Azoarcus olearius: one gene and its partner. The protein of the gene in region 2 interacts with the protein of the main gene of each other region in a pairwise test. Links are inferred from orthologs where the notes say so. Each region holds a gene or a part of one and is shown on either strand. Other genes may lie near its edges.

What was found.
Region 1: the proteins of mtgA (region 2) and dqs_RS04670 interact in binary tests that used the Escherichia coli proteins (3 or more experiments, as listed by UniProt). The link is inferred for Azoarcus olearius from one-to-one orthologs.

The regions. Positions count from the first base shown.
Region 1 is NZ_CP016210.1:976,658-979,726, reverse strand. What follows is about bases 71-3,069. They hold dqs_RS04670 (peptidoglycan D,D-transpeptidase FtsI family protein), read right to left. Parts: upstream 2,451-3,069; coding sequence 690-2,450; downstream 71-689. Other genes in these bases: rsmH (16S rRNA (cytosine(1402)-N(4))-methyltransferase RsmH), read right to left, coding at 2,707-3,069; ftsL (cell division protein FtsL), read right to left, coding at 2,447-2,710; dqs_RS04675 (UDP-N-acetylmuramoyl-L-alanyl-D-glutamate--2,6-diaminopimelate ligase), read right to left, coding at 71-693. Also shown: more of dqs_RS04675, read right to left, coding at 1-70. UniProt on the Escherichia coli protein: Essential cell division protein that catalyzes cross-linking of the peptidoglycan cell wall at the division septum. Required for localization of FtsN.
Region 2 is NZ_CP016210.1:801,576-804,606, reverse strand. Bases 50-3,010 are described here. They hold mtgA (monofunctional biosynthetic peptidoglycan transglycosylase), read left to right. Parts: upstream 50-1,162; coding sequence 1,163-1,858; downstream 1,859-3,010. Other genes in these bases: mgtE (magnesium transporter), read left to right, coding at 2,013-3,010; aroE (shikimate dehydrogenase), read left to right, coding at 321-1,166; dqs_RS03820 (energy transducer TonB), read left to right, coding at 50-307. In the rest of the region: more of dqs_RS03820, read left to right, coding at 1-49; more of mgtE, read left to right, coding at 3,011-3,031. UniProt on the Escherichia coli protein: Peptidoglycan polymerase that catalyzes glycan chain elongation from lipid-linked precursors. May play a role in peptidoglycan assembly during cell division in collaboration with other cell division proteins.

The DNA of each region.
Region 1 (3,069 bases), 180 kb from region 2 along the record:
GACGGCGCGGCTGATGCCCGGCAGCGCGAAAAGACGCGCCTTGGCTTCGGCATAGGCGTCCATCGTGCGGTGGTAATCGAGATGGTCGCGGGTAAGGTTGGTGAACACCGCCACGTCGAACTCGACGCCGTTCACCCGCCCTTGGTCGAGTCCGATGGACGACACTTCCATGGCCGCGGCGGCTGCGCCTTCGCCCAGCAGGCGAGCGAGCGTGGCATGCAGTTCGAGCGCATCGGGCGTGGTATTGAGACTGGCGCTGAGCTGGTCCGGAAACCCGCTTCCGAGGGTACCGACGATGCCGCAGCGGCTGCCGAGTTCGCCCAGCGCGCGCGCGAGCCACTGCGTGACCGTGGTCTTGCCGTTGGTGCCGGTCACGCCGGCCATCCACAGCCGCGCGGAGGGCCGGTCATAGATCTCGTGGGCAAGCGCACCTGCGAGTTCGCGCAGCCTGGGCACCGCGAACCCTGGAACCGGAAGTTCTCCCGGGTGAAAGCCGTCGCCCTCTTCCCACAACACGGCAGCGGCGCCGCGCTCGATGGCGGAGGCGATGTAACGGCGGCCGTCGGTGACATGCCCCGGCCACGCCGCGAACACGGCCCCCGGCCCGACACGACGCGAATCGGCCGTGATGCCGGCGGGCCGGACGCCGCTGGCGCGGAGCTGATCGAGCAGCACGAAGGCAGGGTTGCTCACATGCTCTCCCGGACCGCCGCGGGCGCGGGTTCGTTGGGCTTGCGGGCCAGCTGCAGCGGCGTCAGCGGCGCATCCGGCGCCACGCCGAGGGTGCGCAGCGAGCCTTCCATGATGCGCGCGAAAACCGGCGCGGCCACCGTACCCGCGTAGTAGTTGCCCGCGCTCGGCTCGTCGATCATCACTGCCACGACGAGGCGCGGATTGGAGATCGGCGCGATGCCGACGAAGGACGCGATGTAGCGCTTGGTGTAGTGCCCGCCTTCCAGCTTCAGCGCGGTGCCGGTCTTGCCCCCGACGCGGTAGCCGGGCACCTGTGCCTTGGTGGCAGTGCCGCCGGGCAGGGTGACGGTTTCGAGCATGTTGCGCAGCGTCTGCACCGTCTGCGGCGAGAAGATGCGGGTTCCGCCGCTGGGCGGCCCGTCCAGCTTGGTGAGCGACAGCGGTACGAGTTCGCCGTCGCGTGCGAACACCAGATAGGCGCGCGCCATCTGGATCAGGGTGACCGAGATGCCGTGGCCATAGGACATGGTCGCCTGCTCGATCGGGCGCCAGGTCTTGGCCGGGCGCAGACGGCCGCCGGTTTCGCCCGGAAAGCCGAGATTGAGCGGCGAACCGAAGCCGAGCTGGTGATAGAGCTGCCACATCTCGGCCGGCGTGAACTGCAGCGCCATCTTGACAGTGCCGATGTTGGACGACTTCTGGATCACCTCGGCGACGGTCAAGGGGCCGCTGCGGTGCGAATCCGAGATGGTCGCGGTGCCGATGGTCATGCGTCCGGCGGAGGTGTCGATCACCGTGGTCGGTTTCACCTTGCCGGTTTCGAGCGCCAGACCGGCAATGAACGGCTTCATGACCGAGCCGGGCTCGAAGCTGTCGGTAAACACGCGGTTGCGCAGCTGCGCGCCCGTGAGGTTGCTGCGGTTGTTCGGGTTGTAGGTAGGCGCGTTCGCCAACGCAAGGACTTCCCCGGTGCGCGCGTCGAGCACCACGGCGGCCCCCGCCTTCGCCTTGTTGAGCTGCATGGCCTCGCGCAACGCGCTGTAGGCGATGTACTGGATCTTGCCGTCCATCGCGAGCGAGATATCGTCGCCGTCGCGCGGCGGCCGGATCGATTCCACGTCCTCCACGATGCGGCCGCGGCGGTCCTTGATCACGCGTCGCGAACCGGGCATGCCGGCCAGCATCTTCTCGTAGGCCAGTTCGATGCCTTCCTGGCCGCGGTCCTCGACCCCGGTGAAGCCGAGCATGTGCGCGGTCACGTCGCCACCGGGGTAGTAGCGGCGATATTCCTGCTGCTGGTGTACGCCGGGCAGCTTGAGCGCGGCGATGCGGTCTGCGACCTCGGGCGGCAGCTGGCGCTTGAGATAGACGAAGTCACGGCCCGGGGCGAGCTTGTCGTTCAGCTCGCGCACATCCATTTCGAGCAGCGTGGCGAGCTGGCGTGCGGCGGCGGGTTCGAGGCGGGCGTCGGCCGGGATCGCCCAGATCGAGCGCACGGGCGTGCTCACCGCCAGCATGTCGCCGTTGCGATCGGAAATGCGTCCGCGCGTGGCGGGGACTTCCAGCACGCGGGCATAGCGCATTTCGCCCTTGGCCTGCAGGAAGCTGTTGTTTACACCTTGCAGGTAGAGCGCGCGCCCGATCAGCGCCAGCGAGCACCCCATCAGCATGACGAGCACGAAGCGCGCGCGCCACGCCGGCAGCTCGCGCTTGAGCAGCGGATTGTGGTTGAAGGTGACGGTGCGCTGCTTCTTCACTGTGCCTCCAGCACCACGATCTGCCCCGGCACCGGCGGGCGCATGCCGAGCCGTTCGCGGGCGAGCTTTTCGACCCGCGCGTGCGCTGCCCAGGTGCTTTGCTCCAGTTGCAGCTGCCCCCACTCAACGTCGAGGCTGTGGGCGCGCGCCATCTCGCGCTCCAGCTCGATGTAGAGCTTGCGCGACTGGTGCTGCGCGGCCACCACGCCGAGCGCGCTGGCGACCACGAGTGCGACGAGCATTGCGTCGAAGCGGATCATGCAGCCACCCCGCAGCGCTCGGCCACCCGCATCACTGCGCTGCGCGCGCGCGGATTGGCCGCCACTTCAGCCTCGCCCGGCCGCTGCGCCTTGCCGACGAGTTGCAGCCGGGGCGGCGGGAGGTCGGCCGCGCGCACCGGCAGCCGCGACGGCAGCTGCGGCGGACGCGCTTCGTCGCGCAGGAAGCGCTTGACGATGCGGTCCTCGAGCGAATGAAAGCTGATCACCACCAGCCGGCCGCCCTCGCGCAGGCGCGCAACGCAGTCCGGCAGCACGGTCGTCAGCTCTTCGAGTTCCTGATTGATGAAAATCCGTAGAGCCTGGAAGCTGCGCGTCGCTGGGTGCTGCCCCGGCTCGCG
Region 2 (3,031 bases):
CCAGTACGTGGAGGACTGGCGCCTGAAGATCGAGCGCATCGGCACCCTCAACTACCCGGACGCCGCTCGCGGCAAGCTCTACGGCAGCCTGCTGCTGTCGGTGTCGATCCGCGCCGACGGCAGCGTGGCGAGCGTGGAAGTCACCCGCAGCTCGGGCCACAAGGTGCTGGACGAAGCGGCGATGCGCATCGTCAACATGTCGGCGCCCTACGCCCCCTTCCCGCCGGACATCAGCCGCGACACCGATATCATCGAGATCGTGCGGACCTGGACCTTCACCAATACCGACCAGGTGCGCGCCAACTAGGAGCCCGCAGCGCATGGACCGCTACGCCGTCGTCGGCAACCCGATCGCCCACAGCAAGTCGCCGCAGATCCACGCCGCCTTCGCGCGCCAGACCGGCGAGGCACTGGGCTACGAAGCCATCCTCGCGCCGCTCGATGGCTTCGTGGACACCGTGCTCGCGTTCCGCGCGATGGGCGGGCGCGGCATGAACGTGACCGTGCCGTTCAAGCTCGAAGCCCACGCGCTTGCCACGCGCCTCACGCCGCGCGCGGCGGCCGCGGGCGCCGTCAATACGCTCGCCTTCGGCGGGCCGGAAACCCCGGACGACATCCTCGGCGACAACACCGACGGCGCCGGCCTGGTGCGCGACCTCACCGTCAATCTCGGCTGTCCCTTGCACGGCCGCCGCGTGCTGCTGCTCGGCGCCGGTGGCGCGGCGCGCGGCGCGCTGCTGCCGCTGCTGGAGCAGGCGCCGGCCGCGCTGACGATCGCCAACCGCACCGCGGCGAAGGCGGTCGAACTGGCCGCCGGCTTTGCCGCCGGCCACCCCGGCGTGGCGATTGACGGCGGCGGCTTCGATGCGCTCGCCGGCCGCCGCTTCGACGTGGTCATCAATGCCACCGCCGCCAGCCTTGCCGACCAGGCGCCGCCGCTGCCGGCTGGCATCTACGCCGAAGGCGCGCTGGCCTACGACATGATGTACGGCCGCGGCGACACCCCCTTTCTTGCCGCCGCCCGGGCCGACGGTGCCGGGCGGCTGGCCGACGGGCTGGGCATGCTGGCCGAGCAGGCCGCCGAGAGCTTCCTGCTGTGGCGCGGCGTGCGCCCCGACACCGCCCCGGTGCTGGCCGATCTGCGCGCCCGTCTCGCCGCCGCATGAAGACGCTGTGGCGCTGGCTCGGCCGCGCCCTGCTCGCCGCCTTCGCGCTGTTGCTGCTCTGGCAGGTCTGGCTGTTCGCGCAGGTGGCGTGGTGGCGCACGCACAATCCGGACAGCACCAGCTTCATGCGCCTGCGGCTCGATGCGCTGCAGGAGAAGAAGCCGGACGCGCGCCTGCGCCACACCTGGGTGCCCTACGAGCAGATCTCCATCCACCTCAAGCGCGCCGTGGTCGCGGCCGAGGACGACGGCTTCGTCGACCATGAGGGTTTCGACTGGGAAGGGATCCAGCGCGCGCTGGAGAAGAACGAACGCAAGGGCCGCCCGGTGTCCGGCGGCTCCACGATCAGCCAGCAGCTTGCCAAGAACCTCTTCCTGTCGCCCTCGCGCAGCTACTTCCGCAAGGCGCAGGAGGCAGTGATCACCGTGATGATCGAGCAGCTGTGGAGCAAGCGCCGCATCCTCGAGGTGTATCTGAACGTGGTCGAATGGGGCAACGGCATCTTCGGCGCCGAAGCCGCCGCGCGGCGCTATTACGGCCTGCCGGCCAGCCGCCTCGGCCCTGCCGAAGCAGCGCGGCTGGCGGTGATGCTGCCCAACCCGCGCAAGTACGAGCGCAGCTTCGGGCCGCGCCTCGCCGCCCACGCCGACCGCATCCGCGGCCGCATGGCCTGGGCCGAAGTCCCGCCCTGATCGGTGCGTCGTGAGCGCGCGCGCGGTCGCTGCTCCGCCGGCGGGCGCCGCGTGGCGGCAAATCCGCCACAGCGGGCCGAGCGGGGTCGCGCCGCGGCGCCCGAGTCCGTAGAATTCGCGTCTCGCTCAGCCACCCCCACCGGCCCTTCGCGCAATGACCCCGGAAGAGGAACTCCACCCCGACGACGTCCAGCACCACCTGCGCGAAGTGCAGGAGCTGCTCGCACGCCAGAAGCTGGTGGAAGACCTGGTGCACCGCCAGGACATGCCGCGCCACGAACTGGTGGAATCGCTGGTGCACAAGCAGCACGTCGCCGAGCTGCGCAGCAAGCTCGACTCGCTGCACCCGGCCGACATCGCCTACATCCTCGAAGCGCTGCCGCTCGAAGAGCGCCTGTTCGTCTGGGACCTGGTCAAGGCCGAGCGCGACGGCGAGATCCTGCTCGAAGTCTCGGATGCGGTCCGCGAATCGCTGATCGAGACCATGGCGCCGGAGGAGTTGAAGGCCGCGGCGGAAACGCTGGACGCCGACGAACTCGCCGACCTTGCGCCCGACCTGCCGCCCGAGGTCATCCAGGACGTCTTCCAGTCGCTCGACCACGAAGGGCGCGAGCAGCTGCGCGCCGCGATGTCCTACCCGGAGGACTCGGTCGGCGCGCTGATGGACTTCGACCTGATGACCGTCCGCGAGGACGTCACGCTCGAAGTCGTGCTGCGCTACCTGCGCCGCTTCGACGAACTGCCCGATCACACCGACAAGCTCTTCGTGGTCGACCGCGAGGATCGCCTGAAGGGCATCCTGTCGCTCGAATCCCTGCTGCTCAACGACCCCGAGTCGCTGGTCGCCGACGTGATGCGCAAGGAGGTGATGATCAGCTTCGAGCCGGCCGACGACGCCGACGACGCGGCGCAGGCCTTCGAGCGTTACGACCTGGTGTCGGCGCCGGTGATCGGCCCCGACAAGCGCCTGATCGGCCGTCTCACCGTGGCCGACGTGGTCGATTACATCCGTGAGGAATCCGAGGCCGAGATCCTCAGCCACGCCGGTCTGCGCGAAGAGGAAGACATCTTCGCCTCGGTATGGGACTCGGTGAAGAACCGCTGGTCGTGGCTGGCGGTCAACCTCGTCACCGCCTTCGTCGCGTCGCGCGTGATCGGCGCCTTCGAAGGTTC